4 regions of the Vibrio iocasae genome follow, and region 3 is predicted to be linked to each of the others. Evidence: predicted binding sites of a transcription regulator. Region 3 holds the regulator's gene; each other region holds the start of a gene.
The links. Region 3 encodes PurR, which represses purine synthesis genes. Its sites were predicted from a motif close to TNANGNAAACGTTTNCNTNA; they were not measured.

Region 1: the regulator PurR is predicted to act here: its motif matches at 2,276-2,295, upstream of SNR28_RS22555 (uracil-xanthine permease family protein).
Region 2: the regulator PurR is predicted to act here: its motif matches at 2,922-2,941, upstream of purE (5-(carboxyamino)imidazole ribonucleotide mutase).
Region 4: the regulator PurR is predicted to act here: its motif matches at 3,093-3,112, upstream of SNR28_RS02800 (formate--tetrahydrofolate ligase).

The regions. Positions count from the first base shown of each region.
Region 1 is NZ_CP145311.1:2,779,958-2,784,180, forward strand. Features, by position in the region: gene arsC (arsenate reductase (glutaredoxin)) at 10-360, shown strand; gene SNR28_RS22545 (DUF2069 domain-containing protein) at 378-812, shown strand; gene SNR28_RS22550 (DUF2066 domain-containing protein) at 847-2,106, opposite strand; gene SNR28_RS22555 (uracil-xanthine permease family protein) at 2,343-3,593, shown strand; gene upp (uracil phosphoribosyltransferase) at 3,895-4,223, opposite strand, start outside.
Region 2 is NZ_CP145311.1:3,609,958-3,614,180, reverse strand. Features, by position in the region: gene dprA (DNA-processing protein DprA) at 1-23, shown strand, start outside; gene SNR28_RS26520 (DUF494 family protein) at 26-499, shown strand; gene SNR28_RS26515 (type I DNA topoisomerase) at 531-1,094, shown strand; gene SNR28_RS26510 (5-(carboxyamino)imidazole ribonucleotide synthase) at 1,238-2,365, opposite strand; gene purE (5-(carboxyamino)imidazole ribonucleotide mutase) at 2,371-2,856, opposite strand; gene SNR28_RS26500 (L-threonylcarbamoyladenylate synthase) at 3,043-3,600, shown strand; gene hemF (oxygen-dependent coproporphyrinogen oxidase) at 3,603-4,223, shown strand, end outside.
Region 3 is NZ_CP145311.1:2,184,539-2,188,761, forward strand. Features, by position in the region: gene torR (two-component system response regulator TorR) at 1-23, opposite strand, end outside; gene torD (molecular chaperone TorD) at 284-931, shown strand; gene purR (HTH-type transcriptional repressor PurR) at 1,138-2,142, shown strand; cyclic di-GMP riboswitch class I at 2,299-2,409, shown strand; gene SNR28_RS19655 (TfoX/Sxy family DNA transformation protein) at 2,526-3,113, shown strand; gene SNR28_RS19660 (TVP38/TMEM64 family protein) at 3,256-3,942, shown strand; gene SNR28_RS19665 (DUF2007 domain-containing protein) at 3,949-4,223, shown strand, end outside.
Region 4 is NZ_CP145310.1:613,212-617,434, forward strand. Features, by position in the region: gene SNR28_RS02790 (thioredoxin domain-containing protein) at 1-521, opposite strand, end outside; gene SNR28_RS02795 (OmpA family protein) at 675-1,295, shown strand; gene SNR28_RS02800 (formate--tetrahydrofolate ligase) at 1,326-3,074, opposite strand; gene SNR28_RS02805 (CreA family protein) at 3,273-3,749, opposite strand; gene SNR28_RS02810 (flavodoxin) at 4,085-4,223, shown strand, end outside.

The DNA.
Region 1 (4,223 bases), 600 kb from region 3:
GAGAAAAACATGTCAGTCGTGATTTATCACAACCCAAGATGCTCAAAAAGCCGCCAAACTCTCGCATTGTTAGAAGAGAAAGGCATTACACCTGAAATCATCAAGTATCTGGACGATGCTCCGTCGGTAGATGATTTAAAAACGCTATTCAGCCAGCTAGGCCTTTCTGAAGTAAGAGGTATGATGCGCACTAAAGAAGCTTTGTATAAAGAACTCAACCTTGGCAATGCGGATCTTAGTGACGATCAACTTTTTGAAGCAATGAGTCAAAACCCTAAACTGATAGAAAGACCCATTGTTGTCGCAAATAATACTGCAAGACACGGTCGTCCACCTGAACAAGTATTAGAAATTCTTTAAATTAGGCAGGACTATTAATGGTTGAAGTAGAAAAGGAATCTTCTCGCACCCAACAATTTCGCTATTTCGCATTAGTCAGTTATCTGGGCTTACTATGTTGGGTTCTGCTGTGGCAGGCTTATGTATCCCCTCATCCACATATCAACCCGTTAACTGCAGCGATAGGCTGGTGCATTCCGTTGTTACTCCCTCTTAGAGGAATACTAGCAGGAAAACCCTACACACACGCATGGGCAAACTTTGTCTTAATGCTCTACTTTCTCCATGCATTGACCATCATTTATGTTGATCAAGGAGAGAGGTGGTTAGCTGCCGTCGAGTTAGTACTTACTTTTGCTGCTTTTATTGGGAATATATTTTATGCCAAGTTCAAAGGCCGGGAGTTGGGATTAAAGCTACCTAAACTTTCGGAAGTAGAAAAGCAGGAAAAAAAGAAATTTGGTCAAAAATAAGAAAAGAGCCATTCGGCTCTTTTCTTTTATCTGCTTAACCAATCCATTCAAACTGAAGCGGTTCAACGGTTTCTTCTGCGGGGGCGGTTATTGCCTCATCACCAGGCTCTGAATCTTCCACTGAAGGGATGCTTTCAGACTCTTCAATAATAACGGGGGCTGTATCCTCACCTTCTACCTGAACTATAGCATCTTCTGTTACCGATTCTGACTCAGTTGCTTCAGGCTCAAGAGTAACCACATCAGAGTCATTCACATCCAGTGCCGGCGCTTCCTCTAGAGGCTCCTGTTCAGCTTTAACCACTGATAACGTCTGCAGTACTTCATGTTCAAACTCAGCCTCAGAGGAAAGCAGGTGAACGTTGAAGCTGATTTTATCACCCACAATAGTATGCACATCTACTGTAGCAACACTCTGTAACTGTTTTAGTTTCCGCTCTAGGTTGAAGAATGTGTCAGCCTCACGAATACCTGAAAATTCAACCGGAATCGACCCTGATGATTCACCAACATTTTTAATTGAGCTCTTCTGAGCAAAGTAATTCGCTACGTCATCAATAACCCTTTCCAGAGCTTCCGCTGATGGACCGCTTTCGTTTCCGCTTAAAGGCTGCAAAGAAATCGTAGTTAGCTTGTCTGGCTTAGAATCATAAAGTGTCCATCGGATATGATCCCGATTACCAAGATTCTGTACTCGCATCACCAATACTGCATCGACAGGATAACGTGCACTCGCGGTACTAAGTGGTTCCAGAAACCCACCCCAAATATCCGTTGGAGATATCGCTGTCACATCCTCAAAATCGCCAACAGGAACCAGAATAGGTAATCCTCGTAGCGCGGAGAAATAGCGAAGTTGGTTTACTAAAGGGCTACCAGAATGTTCCCAAAGGATGTCTCGACCGTAACGACCCTCTTCCACGACCCACACAGCGACATTGGCACGTTCATCTGACCAGTAAGGCAGTTGAGCCTGATTTAGCAGTGATTGCACCTGAGGTGGGTTGAAAACCATTTTAAGTGTTTGGTTTCCGGCAAGGTCGCCATAACCTATCTGGGATAAATAACTCGACGCATTTCTACTAATCGCCTTTTTAATCACTTCATGATTAATTGAGTTTTTATCTCCGGATGCTCTAATCACAACTTGCTGTAAACCTTCAGAGCGAGCTTTTCTCTCTGGGTCATCATTTTCTGTATCCAGTAGTACTTCGGCACTAAAAACATCGACTTTCGTCAATGCATGAGCAGGAAACACCAAAACAGCCAGCATCAATAAAGTGAAAAAGCGCATATTGCCTCTAAGCGAATAATAAAGTTGATACGATGATAAGCAACTCTCGATTAGTGAGCAAGGCAATACCCATAGTATTGGTCAGATTTTGATTTGAGCTTGATCGGATAAATCATTTAACTTAGTTATATTTTTTTTACTTCCATCACAATTTTTTTGATCTAGACACTAAAGCAAACGTTTGCGAGGTGATAGAATCCCGCGAATTTTGTTTTACTGCTAACGGGATGATGATAATGACCAACATAATTCAAGGTGCTCAGATGCTGTTTGTCGCATTTGGTGCTCTGGTTCTGGTTCCACTACTGACGGGGCTCGATCCTAACGTCGCTCTATTTGGCGCTGGTGTGGGAACCCTTTTATTTCAATTTATTACCCGCCGTTCTGTTCCTATCTTCCTCGCTTCTTCTTTCGCATTTATTGCTCCAATCATGTATGGCGTACAAACCTGGGGAATTGGCGGTACAATGGGTGGCCTTATGGCAGCGGGTGCTGTTTACGTGGCTCTTGGTGCTGTCATCAAAGCAAAAGGTGTTGCGATTATTCATAAGTTGCTTCCACCTGTTGTCGTAGGCCCAGTAATCATCGTAATCGGTCTTGGCCTGGCACCTGTTGCTGTAAATATGGCTTTAGGTAAAACTGGCGATGGTGCGGTACAGCTTATTGATGGCGACCTGGCACTATGGATTTCATGTGCATCTCTATTAACAACGATTGCTATCAGCGTATTTGCGAAAGGCTTCCTGAAGCTACTTCCTATCGTTGGCGGTATCGCTGTTGGTTATACCATGAGCCTTTTCATGGGCATTGTTGACTTTACTCCGGTCGCTCAGGCTTCATGGCTGGCAATGCCAAACTTCACCATGCCTGAGTTCAATATCAACGCTATTCTGTTCATGATTCCTGTAGCGATTGCTCCAGCCGTAGAACACGTTGGCGATATGCTGGCTATCTCTCAGGTTACCGGTAAAGACTATCTGAAAAAACCTGGACTGCACCGCACTATTACTGGTGACGGGGTAGCAACAATGGCCGCTTCTTTGGTAGGTGCTCCACCAAACACAACTTATAGTGAAGTAACAGGTGCAGTAATGCTAACTAAGGCATTTAACCCTGTCATCATGACCTGGGCTGCAGTAACCGCTATTGTTCTGGCTCTTGTGGCTAAACTAGGTGCGATTCTACAAACTATCCCTGTTCCTGTGATGGGCGGCATCATGATTCTTCTGTTCGGCTCTATTGCGACAGTGGGTCTTAACACGCTAATCAAGAACAATGTTGACCTACACAAAGCACGCAACCTTGCAATTGTAGCAGTAACACTTGTGTTTGGTATTGGCGGTATGGCTTTCGGTATTGGCGAATTCAGCCTTCAGGGTGTGAGCCTTTGCGGTATCGTTGCTATCGTTCTTAACCTTATCCTTCCTCACGACCTTGGCGAATCTCACGTAGTAGATAACGCACAAATGGAAGAAGATAACGCATAAAACATGCTTAAATAAAAAGAGGGCTTGTTCAAATGAACAAGCCCTCTTTTTTTACTCTGTAATGCCTACCCAACAACATTAATGTTTAAAATAAACAACCGTCTATACGCTACATAAAGTTAGGTATGCATTCCAACGCAGAGCATTGGAACGAGGAAATTTATCGATCGATAAATACGCAATAATTGAAATTTACTAAGTCAGTTTGCGTTAGTTCAAGGATAAGGCGCGGAGTTTACGATAGTAAATGAGCACCTTAGACGCAGAAATCACACAAACTGAAGACGTAAATTTCAATTATTTATTTGGTGCCAAAAATCTTATCACCCGCATCCCCTAGACCAGGTACGATGTAACCCTTGTCGTTCAGCCTCTCATCAATTGCTGCTGTGTATAGCTCTACATCTGGGTGTGCTTTTTCTAGCGCTTCAATACCTTCTGGAGCAGATACAAGTACAAGTACTTTAATGTGCTGACAGCCTTTCTCTTTCAATAGGTCGATTGTTGCGATCATTGAGCCACCTGTTGCCAACATTGGGTCAACAACCAGAGCAATACGCTCATCGATGTTTGATGCTAGCTTATTGAAGTATGGTACTGGCTCTAGTGTTTCTTCATCACGGTATACAC
Region 2 (4,223 bases), 1.4 Mb from region 3:
ATATTCGAACGAGGAGGGGTTAGCTATGATGGACATTCTGATGTATTTGTTCGAAACCTACATTCACAGCGATGTAGAGTTGATGGTAGACCAGGACGAGCTTGAAGAAGAGCTATTAAGAGCAGGCTTTCACCAGGAAGAGATTTATAAGGCTCTTGATTGGTTAGAAGACCTGGCTGCTTTGCAGCAAAATGATGCGCAATCTGCAATTGCGACCAGTGCAGCAACTTCGACACGTATTTACACCTCAAAAGAGATGGAAAAGCTGGACGTTAAAAGTCGCGGCTTTTTACTATTCTTAGAACAAGTTAATGTTCTGACAACAGAAACCAGAGAAATGGTCATTGACCGAGTGATGGGATTGGAGACTTCTGAGCTATTACTTGATGATCTTAAGTGGGTAATACTTATGGTTCTGTTTAATGTGCCGGGAAACGAAAATGCCTACACCTTAATGGAAGAGCTACTATACACTTCAGAAACAGGGGTGTTGCACTAAAGCGATTGTTTAAACAGCAATGCGAGAGTAAATGAGCGGAAAAATAGATCATTCGTTGTTTGAAGCGCATGAGCATGCGTTAGAACATGAACCCTGCCCCAAATGTGGTGGAGAGCTAACTCTTCGCCACGGAAAGCACGGCCCTTTTCTTGGGTGTACTCAATACCCAAGTTGTGAATATATCAAACCCCTACACCAGAACGATGGACACATAGTTAAAGAGCTAGGTGTGCCTTGCCCTGAGTGTCAAAGTGAACTTGTATTGAGGCAGGGGCGCTATGGCATGTTCATTGGTTGCAGTAACTACCCTGAATGTCATCATATCGAGTCTCTTGATCAGCCTGAAGAAGAGACTGAACCAGATAAAATAGCTTGTCCAGAATGTCGCTCAGGACATTTGGTGGAGCGTAAATCCCGATATGGAAAGACGTTTTATGCCTGTGATAACTACCCTAAATGCAAGTTTGCTGTAAATCAGAAGCCAATAGTGGGTAATTGTGAGAAATGCGGCTTTCCACTTTTAGTTGAGAAGTCATTGGCAAGTGGAATTCGATACCAGTGTGCAGATAGAAAGTGCCACCATACACAAGAGTAGCTAATTCTTATTGAATATGGAGTAGTTGACTGGTTTTGATGGAGCAAACATACATGGGCATGGATGCCCATGTCTAAGCGAACAGGGATGTGTTCAGCGGTTTGCGGAATCAACTCCAGTCAGCCACTTTGTTTGGACAAAGGTTAGAAGTCTTCAACACTTTTCTTTAATGCAGGAAAAGCGTCTTCATCCAAAACCTCGGCCAGCTTAGTCAACTCTTCTTTAAGAAGCTCCAGAGAAGATGCAGAAACATTGATATGTCCCATCTTTCTACCCGGACGCTTATCTTTTCCATACCAGTGAACATGACAAGACTTCTGAGCTAGCACTGCTGTTGGAACAGAGTCTTCACCCAGAATATTTACCATTGAGGTAGGGCGAATCATATCTGTTCCACCAAGAGGTAGACCGCATACAGCACGTAGATGGTTTTCAAACTGACAAACCTCTGCACCCTGCTGAGTCCAGTGACCAGAGTTATGTACGCGAGGAGCTATCTCGTTAACCTGAAGCTTTCCGTCTACATCAAAGAACTCAAGCGCAAGAACACCAACGTAATCCAGTTCTTCAGCGACAGCGGTAAACATGGTTTTAGCCTGCGCCTGAAGCTCGTTGTCGATGATGGCAGTTGAAAGTGTGAGTACACCATTGGTATGAACGTTCTCCGCCAGTGGATACACTGCAACTTCACCATCTTTACCACGGGCTCCAACCAGTGATACTTCGCGATTAAAAGGTACAAACTCTTCAGCAACAATTGCCTGATTCTCAGTTTCAGCAATGCACTCAGCCATTTCAGCCCAGATAGCATCAATTTGCTCTTTATTCTTCAGGCGCCACTGGCCTTTGCCGTCATAGCCACCGAGGGTACTTTTGAGAACCATCGGAACTCCAACGTATTCTATAGCAGCATGAAAATCTTCGTAGCTGTTGATTACGTGGTATTTAGCGTTTGCTACACCAGCCTTATCCAGCAGAGCTTTCTCTAGACGACGATCACCGCCAGCCTTAATAGCTTCAGTTGTTGGTAAGAATTTACCGCTTGCTTCGCAGATAGCCAGTATATCGAGAGGAATATGCTCAAACTCTGCAGTAATCACATCTGCCTGCTCAATTGCGTTTTCCAGTCCCTGCCCAAGTACTTCCAAAGTTAACGGATGGACAGTATTTTTGCTGCGCACATCATAAGCTGAAATCTTTATATTCAGGGGAGCACCAGCAAGAGACATCATTCTTGCAAGTTGACCAGCACCTAGAACTAATACATGCATCTGAATTAGTCCTCAGCTGGGTTAGAGTTTGCCAGAACGGTTTCAGTTTGCTCAGTGCGGAAGGCTTCAACTTTTGCCATTACTTCTTCATCATGCGTACCGATAATCTGAGCGGCCAGAATACCGGCATTCGCAGCGCCAGCTTCACCGATAGCCAGAGTACCAACAGCAATACCTTTTGGCATCTGTACAATAGAAAGCAGAGAGTCCATACCTTTTAGCGCTCTTGACTGAACCGGAACCCCAAGAACAGGAAGGCTGGTAAACGCCGCTGTCATACCTGGAAGGTGTGCAGCACCGCCAGCACCTGCGATAATTACTTTAATACCACGCTCTTTTGCGCCATTAGCATAGTCAGCCAGAAGCTGAGGGGTTCTGTGTGCTGAAACTACTTTGGTTTCGTATGGCACACCAAACTGATCCAGCATATCTGCTGCCAGTTTCATTGTTGGCCAGTCTGACTTAGAACCCATGATAATTCCGACTTTCATCCTATACTCCTGCTGTAGAGATTAATTTGAGTGCAATTTGCGCGCATTATAAGGGGATTTTTGTGTAAGGAAAACGTTTGCGTGTGTTTTATTACCCTACTATTTACATAATGTAAAAAAATAGGCTTAGTCAGTTCAAATGAGAATTAGTACACTATTCGTAATAGTTATAGATAGAAACAGATTATGAGTGATTTAAAACAAGCGGTAGTAGCTTTGCAAGAAGGTGAGGTTATTGCTTACCCTACTGAAGGTGTATTTGGTGTTGGTTGTGACCCAGACAACTCTGTAGCTATTCAGAAGCTATTGAATATCAAGCAGCGCCCTGTTGAAAAGGGGCTGATTCTTATCGCGGCTAGTTATGAGCAGGTTTTGCCGTACATAGATGAATCGCAGCTTAGTCAAACTCAGTTAGATGAAATTCATGCTACCTGGCCAGGGCCCGTTACCTGGGTGATTCCTGTTAGCTCGAAAGTTACAGAGTTTGTTTCAGGTCAGTTTGATTCAGTTGCTGTGAGAGTGACCGATCACCCACTTGTGCAGGAGTTATGTTTTGCATACGGAAAGCCAATTACTTCAACCAGCGCAAATTTAACCGGGCAGCCTCCCTGCATGACTACAGAAGAAGTGATTGAGCAATTAGGTGGTACAGGAGTTGTTGTTCTAGAAGGTAAAACTGGTGGACGGGAAAAGCCTTCTGAAATCAGAGACGCAAGAACAGGAAAAATATTAAGACAAGGATAAGTATGAGCGTTGATAAGAATGCGGTAAAAAGTTTTCTTCTAGGTCTTCAGGATAGTATTTGTGAGCAAATAGAGAAAGAAGACGGAAAAGCAAAGTTTGTAGAAGATGCGTGGGAGCGAGAAGCTGGTGGCGGTGGCCGTACGCGCGTTTTGAGAGATGGTGCTATCTTCGAGCAGGGCGGTGTTAATTTTTCCCATGTGTTTGGCGATAAGATGCCAGCTTCAGCGACAGCACATAGACCTGAACTGGCAGGAAGAAAGTTCGAGGCTATGGGCGTCTCTCTGGTTATTCACCCGAATAACCCTTATGTACCAACCTCTCATGCTAACGTTCGATTCTTTATTGCAGAAAAAGAGGGTGAAGCACCTATTTGGTGGTTCGGTGGTGGCTTTGACCTGACACCTTTCTACCCTTACGAAGAAGATTGCCAGCACTGGCACGACACCGCTAAGTCTATTTGTCAGCCTTTTGGTGATGATATCTATACTGAGCACAAGGCTTGGTGTGATAAATACTTCTTCTTACCTCACCGTAACGAAACACGTGGAGTAGGTGGGCTTTTCTTTGATGACTTGAATCAATGGGAGTTTGAAAAGTGTCTCTCTTATATTCAAGCTGTTGGC
Region 3 (4,223 bases):
ACTACTAATACGTGACTACTCATGTCTACCACTTCACTCTGCCGAAAATTTCGATCAACAATTTTATCAATATGCCGACCGTATTTTATTCATAACTTTTCATAATTCTAGCGAATAATAGGAATTCTGCCCAAAAGTTCGGAATTTATTGACCCAACGCAACTCTCTGACTTGCGGTTAATTTTCCTTAATAAACTGTCATTTTTTTTCATTTCAATAGTTAGTTTTATTAATATTTTTTGTTTACACTTATAGGAAATAACTATGTCTCAGGAACCCTGCAATGGAAGAAACAAAAGCATTTAACGAAAAGCGCGCTGAAATTTACTGGTGGCTTTCAAGCCTGTTCGCTAAAGAGCTGACAGAACAAGAACTCGAAGCTTACCAATCTACCGAAATCCGATCTTTTCTGACCGGGCTAGGTGAAAACGAAGCACTTAAAGAATCGATTGATAAAGTTGTCGATGCTTTAAACCGACTACAAACACGTGAAGATGCCCAGCTAGAATTGGCTGCGGATTTCTGCGAGCTGTTTTTAACATCAGATAAAAATGCCGCACTGCCCTATGCTTCTATGTATATTGGAGAGTCAGGATTACTTAATGATAAACCGGCTCAGGAAATGGCTGCTCTGATGGAAGAAAAAGGCATCGCCATCAAAGAAGGCTTGAATGAACCAGCCGATCATATAGCGCTAGAGCTGGATTTCCTGGGCAACATGATTATTCGCTCTAACGAGTTAGAAAAACTTGAGCATATTGAAGAGGCCTTATTGGACCAGAAAGCATTTATCGAAAAATATATGCTAAGTTGGTTCCCTCAATTTAAAGATAAGTGCGTTCAACATGATGATTTCGGTTTCTATGCAGGTATCGCGGCTCTTCTTGTAGACTTCTGTCAGCTAGATTGCTCTTACCTTGCTGGTGAGTAAATAATAATATTTGTGACAACGCCCTATATAAGGGCGTTGTTTCTGTTTGCATTTACGTCTAAAATCAGGCCGCAATCGATAAAATTATGAATATTTCTGTAAACCGCTTTTTCAAGCGGTTTTTTGTGTTTTATCACAAACAGAGAAACTGCTGATAAACTTATTTATAGTAGAAGAAAAAACAGCAGTTCAGATAGGACAAATATATGGCCACTATTAAAGATGTCGCACGCTTAGCCGGTGTTTCAACCACAACAGTATCTCATGTTATTAATAAGACTCGCTTTGTTGCTGAAGCTACTCAAGAAAGAGTAATGGAGGCGGTAAAAGAGTTAAATTACGCCCCAAGTGCTGTGGCCCGAAGTCTGAAATGCAATACAACCCGAACAGTAGGTATGTTGGTGACACAGTCAACAAACCCGTTTCTGGCAGAAGTCATCGACGGCTTCGAGAGTTACTGTTACAGGCAGGGTTACACACTCATCCTGTGTAACACAGGCGGTATCTATGAAAAGCAACGAGACTACGTTCGATTCCTTGCAGAAAAGCGTGTAGACGGCATCTTTGTACTTTGCTCTGATTTGACAACTGAGCTACAGGAAATGCTGGAGAGCCATACTGACATCCCTAAAGTGATCATGGACTGGGGTGATTGGGAAAATCAGTCAGATAAAATCATTGATAACTCTGAAGAAGGTGGGTATCTGGCGACCAAATACTTACTTGAACGTGGGCACGAAAAAATCTTCTGCCTGTCAGGACACCTGGACAAAACACTTTGTATTGAACGTATCGAAGGCTACAAACGCGCACTACAAGAGTTCGATATCGAGTTCAATCAAGAGAATATTCTTGAAGGTAACTTTGAGTGTGACATGGCCGTTGAAGCTGCGGATAGAATTCTTGAGCTCGATGAAAAACCAACAGCTGTATTCTGCTTCAATGACATCATGGCTCTAGGCCTGATGAGCCGTCTACAGGAGAAAGGAATGCGAATCCCTGAAGACATCTCTGTTATTGGATATGACAATATTGACCTAGCAGCTTATTTCTCGCCACCATTGACCACTGTTCACCAGCCAAAACGACGTGTTGGTAAAACAGCGTTCGAAATTCTGCTGGAAAGAATCAAAAACAAAGAGCACGAACGTCGCGTTTTTGAGATGCACCCGGAAATCATCTCACGTAAGAGCGTTAAAGAGCTAAACTAGTCTGATAAACTATTAAAGCTTGCGGCTACTAACTACTATTGAGTGGTTAGTAGTACACAATCATTTGTATATCATACGGCATAAGATTTGGAACCAATATCACACCGGATAATTTAATCCGTGATCTTTATCCAAATCACGCCTATATTTATAACGTCACGACCAGGGCAAACCATTCGAAAGAATGGGACGCAAAGCCACCGGCCTTAATCTGAAGAGGTATCGTATTGATATTTCTATACTCAGAATGGCAGCGGGGCTGCCGAAGGCAAATTAGCAACGTAGAGCAGATACTTTACGAGTTTCTGACAACAGATCACACAGATTTGCTAATTTCTCGGTATCAAATTGGTTGAAGCAATTTTTAACCCGAGACAGACGCAATGGATAAACCAGTACTAAAAGACTCATTGAAACTTTTCGAGCAATTTGGCCAAGTCAAATCTCGGTCTATGTTCGGTGGGTTTGGCATTTTCGTAGACGAAGCAATGTTTGCTCTCGTCGTTAATGACTCTCTTCATATTCGTTCTAGCGACTCCACTATCGAAGAGTTTAAATCATCCGGTTATGAACCTTACGTTTATAAAAAACGTGGGTTCCCTGTGGTTACCAAGTACTTCGCACTACCTGACAACATTTGGGAAAACACGGACGATATTCTTACTCTCGCAAAACACGCTCTAGAGCTAGCTAAAGAAGAAAAAGCGGTTCAGGCAGAAGAGAAACCGACTCGCCTTAAAGATCTACCTAACCTTAGGCTTGGTACAGAACGCATGCTTAAGAAAGCAGGTATCGCTTCTGTTTCAGACCTGAAGCAAGCAGGTTCTGTAGGCGCTTACAAAGCGATTAAAGAGACCAACTCCGGAGTTAGCCTGGAACTGCTGTGGGCTCTCGAAGGCGCACTAAACGGCACTCACTGGTCGGTGATATCGAAGGAACGACGCGAAGAGTTAATAAAACGACTCGACTAAGCTTTATCAAGATATTTCAATTAAAAACCGCTTTGAATCTCATAGCGGTTTTTTTGTATTTAAAATTCTTTGTGAAGTGTGAAATTATTTTCTTACTGAGCCTGTCTTATACTGTAACTACATGACTATCGGATATTTTAATATGAACAAAAAGCTGATTATCGGAATTCTGCTTGTTGCTACTATCGTGATTCTTGCGACGCAATTTGGACAGTATCTGACATTAGAAAATGCGAAAGCACAACAAGCTGCGTTAACCAGCACAATTAACGATAACAAACTGGTTTCTGCTCTAATCTACTTCTTTGCCTATGTGCTCATTACAGCTTTCTCCATTCCGGGAGCTGCTGTGGTTACCTTACTTGGTGCTGCCCTATTTGGTTTTTCTCTAAGTCTCTTGTTAGTTTCATTTGCTAGCTCGATAGGCGCGACGCTGGCATTCCTAAGTAGCCGTTACCTTTTACGTGACTGGGTACAAAGTAAATTTGGTTCAAAACTCAATGCGATTAACCAGGGCGTTGAAAAGGATGGTGCGTTTTACCTTTTCTCATTGAGATTAATCCCTGTGTTTCCGTTTTTCCTTATAAACTTACTTATGGGTCTGACACCAATATCAACTCTGAGATTCTATCTGGTAAGTCAGCTAGGCATGCTTCCAGGAACCATGGTTTACCTGAACGCAGGTACGCAATTAGCAACAATTGATAGCCTGTCGGGTATCGTGTCGCCTAATGTTCTGCTCTCATTTGCTCTATTAGGTTTGTTCCCTATTATCGCGAAGTGGGTAATGGGAAAAATAAAACCAGCCAAACAACCACAAAACAGTTAGTGGCCGATGAAAATATATAGCGCTAAGAACCCTACAGAAGCTCACATTGTCAGTGAGCTTCTGAAAAGTGAAAACATACCTGCTGAAGTACGCGGAGAAGGCATATTTGGGTTAAAAGGAGAGCTGCCTTTAACCGATGACACTGACCCCTACGTTTGGATTTCCGATACTTCACAAGCAGATGAAGCACATGAAATTGTTAACTCTTTTAAGCAACAATCTTTGAATACAGATACAGAATGGAGCTGCCAACAATGTGGCGAAAAGAATGAAGGACAGTT
Region 4 (4,223 bases), on a different replicon from region 3:
ACAGAGTTAATTTGGGCATCCTGAGTGACCTTATCGGCAACGGTGACCAACTTGTTCAACTCTTCCATGTCTTTATTGTCCATTTTGTATGGGCTTTTCAGACCGCGAGAGGTAAATGCCTCTTCGATAGCTAGCTGCTGCTGTGTCATGGTTACATCACGCATCTGAACAGCAGCGAAAAGCGCTTCCAAGAGTTCTGCGTCGGGCTTTTCACCCAACTGCAATACGGCACTATAATAAATGAGAGCAGCAACCTGTGAGTTTTGATTAAAGGTAACATGAACTTTACCAACTTCCTGATGAATGTTGCTCTCGATTGCAGGGAGCATCGTTTCCATGTTACGACAATGACCACAGGTGAGTGAGAAGATTTCAGTCACAGGGGCGAGATCAAGCTTGCTTAAATCGGCAGGCAGTTGCGAGTACTGTTTTCCTAGCTCTGGCGTGTCACTGTCACTACAGGCAACGGTCAACATCAATGTGACGAGTACGAGGAAAGCTTTAACTGAATTTTTTATCATAGTAATTGAAAGGCTTAGATGAATGAATTTCTGATTCTACATTCAGAACCCTAAACGGGGAAGAGTGATAAACGAGAAGAAGGTTAAAGAATTGTCATTCGGTGCCGATACCATAATCAGCAGAGGTTCTGAGATTTAACTGGTTATTAAACGATGAAGAAACTAATTATTATTTTTGCATTAGCGCTCAGCGGATGTGGCTCGTCAGAAATATCGAAGATGCTGCCGGGTTCCATGCTCGATACCGCACCTAGCAACGATGCGGAACTTATGTACCCGGATTGGAGAAATGCTTCCGAACTAGAACGTCAGGCATCGATGGTTGAAGGGCCGTATGGAGTGCGTAAGAGTGATTCACTCGATGCGTTCTCTTATTACTTGTCTCAACTCGGCATCGAGCATGAAATACTGCCGGGTGACCACTTGGTAATTAAGCTAAGAAAAAAAGTTCAGTTTAATACCGGCTCAGATAATGTGTCCTGGGATTCGCAGCAATGGCTGAGTCAGCTGGGTTATTACGTGGCGCGAATGCCAAATTTAGATGTGGTTATTGAAGGGCATACCGATAATACCGGGAGCGCGGCCATAAATGAGCGCCTTTCCCAAAAGAGGGCGCTCAAGGTCAAAGATGAGCTGATGAAACAGGATGTGATGCCTGGAGCCATTTTTACCCGTGGCTACAGCGACTACAAGCCCCGTTGTACCAATAAAACAACATCAGGTAAAGCTTGCAATCGCCGGGTAGAACTTTCTTTTATTTTGGCGAATAATTAAGGTCAACAGACCCTAGTGTCGGGATAAACCTCAGCTTAAACCGACGATTTCACCATCTTCACAAATATCCAGATTCATAAATGCAGGCTTCTCAGGAAGCCCTGGCATGGTTAACACATTACCCGTTAATGCGTAGATAAAACCGGCACCTGCACATAACTTCAATTCTCGTATATCAATATCAAAATCTTTGGGAGCCCCTTTTACAGATGGGTTCGTCGATATTGAAAGTGGTGTTTTCGCCATACAGATGTTTAAGTTGCTGTATCCCAGTTCTGTGTATTTAGACAGTTGCTGTTTGGCTATATCAGAAAGGTTTACGGTTCTCGCTCCATACCCCACCTCTGCGACAGACATAAGCTTCTCTTCCAGAGATTGTTCTTTTGTATAGAGCGGTTTAAATGCCGTTGTCGAACTTGTAGCTTCAACCACTTTCTCGGCCAACTCAATTGCACCCGCACCGCCATCGGTGAAGGCATCGCTGATTGCTGCTGTAACCGGGAGCGAAAGAGCATTAATTTTCTGTAGTAACCGTGCCAGTTCTTCGTCCGTATCCTGTGGGAAACGATTAATAGCGACAACCGCAGGGATACCATATCTTGTTACGTTTTCTATGTGCCATTGCAGGTTTTCAAACCCTTTATCAAGCGCTGCTGAATCTGGTTCGAAAATAGAGTCGGGTAGTGCTTGACCTGGTCTTAAATCATAGAGACCAGAGTTCGCTTTTAAACCTCTTAAAGTCGCAACGATTACTGCACAATCAGGGGTTTTATCTGATACTGATGATTTGATATTACAGGCTTTCTCAAACCCCATATCAGAACCAAAACCCGCTTCAGTTACGGTAAAGTCAGTCAACTTAAGCGCGATATTGTCTGCAATAATAGAAGAGTTTCCGTGGGCGATGTTTGCAAAAGGACCAGCATGGATAAGTGTTGGAACACCTTCCAGTGTTTGCATAAGAGTTGGTTCAATGGCTTCTTTCATGGATACTGCCATCGCCCCAGCAACTTTCAGATCTTCGGCTGTCACAGGAAGGCCATCGATATTGTATGCCAGTACAACCTCACCGATTCGTTTGCGCAGATCTTTAAGATCAGAAGCAAGCGCGAGAATCGCCATCAGCTCAGATGCAGCAGAGATATCGAAACCATCATTGCGCTGAAAACCGTTGATGGTTTTGCCATCTTCGTTGTTACCAACGGTAATCATTCGAAGTGCTCGGTCATTATGATCCATCACTCGTCGCCAGACGACATTTTCAGGATCGATTTTTAACGCTGGCAGATCAGTCTTTGTTGTGAAGGTTTCGTAACCATGACGTTGTTCATGGTAGATTCGAGCATCAATCGCAGCAGCAGCTAAGTTATGTGCAGCGGTAACTGCGTGAATATCTCCGGTAAGGTGAAGATTAAGCTCTTCCATCGGAGCGACCTGGCTGTAGCCACCACCTGCCGCGCCGCCTTTTACCCCAAAAACCGGACCCATAGATGGTTGTCGAATACAGGCTGCTACAGACTTATTAATTTTTGATAGCCCTTGAGCCAGACCGATGGTTGTTACCGTTTTGCCTTCACCAAGAGGAGTTGGGGTAATAGCGGTAACCAGAATGAGTTTGCCTTCCCGATTCTCTTTGAGTCTGTTAATGCTCTTTAGAGATACTTTTGCTTTGCTCTCCCCATAGGAAATAAACTCGTCATCCTTCAAACCAAATTGACGACCTACTTCCTTTATAGGCCTAAGTTTTGTATTTCTACAAATCTGGATATCACTTAGCATAAACTACCTCTAAATGCTTTACGAAAACGTTTGCGCGGGCATAATACCGTGCAAAAATGCTTTGTAAAGCAAATTTGGTAGGTATCTGTGTCGGGCATTTTACACGATTGGAAAATTTTTAGCTGAGGGATCTTGGATATATAAAGCGAGAGAAATACCATCCGAAAATGATATTTCGGATGGTAATGATATAGAAGTTTATTTTTCAGTGTTGCTAACTTGTTCCTGATAGGCTTCGGTTCCCCAAAGAGGCACGGTAGACAAGCTGTGCTTGAAGCTGCCTGACGTCTCTTTGGTGGAGTAAGCGAGGTACATTAGTGTTTGATTCTCTGGGTCAAATATTCTTCTTATTTTCATATTCTTAAAGAAGATACTTTTTGACTTCTTAAATACAACTTCTCCCGACTTAGAGCGGTCAATCTGCGCAATCATCTCTGGTGTAATATCACCAGTCTGACGACAGGCAATAGAACTGTCACTTGGGTCGGACAAGCTAAAATCCGTTTCGATAGAAGCAATGTGGCAGGTTACACCAGTCACTATTGGGTCGGTGAGCTTATTAAGTTTGATATCGGTAAGTGTGAAGGCACCTAAAGAAACATCACCAACTTCATCGTCACTACAAGCTGTCAGTGCTAATGTGATAGCAGCAGCGGTCAGGATTTTTTTTAACATAGTTTGCTCTCATGTATGATGTACTCTTTTAACATATTGGCGAAAAGCGATTTTTTCAAGATTAACGACGGCATATATTTTAGGAATCAAGAGTGACCTATCCTGGGTAGGTATCTCAGTTGTCGAAGCTATTCGTCTGTCGAATGGCATATATTCTGCTTAAAGTAAGGTATACTCGCTTGCTAAAGTGGTGAGAGTCAATCAGGAGAAGTGTTATGAGAATCTTAGCAATTGCTCTGCTAATGTGTGCGTTAGGTGGATGCAGTTCATCACCGGCATCAAGTGTTTGCACAGCCGCTGTATGTGATATTTGGAATTAATAGTTGAGATAACGGATGGAAGAGATAAAGGGACTGGTCAGCAAAAAGAATAAATGGCTTGCTAGTCAGGTAGAGGTTGATTTCCCAACTGCTGAGAGCATAAAAGGCAGGGAGCTATATCAAAAGGCGGAAGAGTCTTGTATTTACAAGCAGC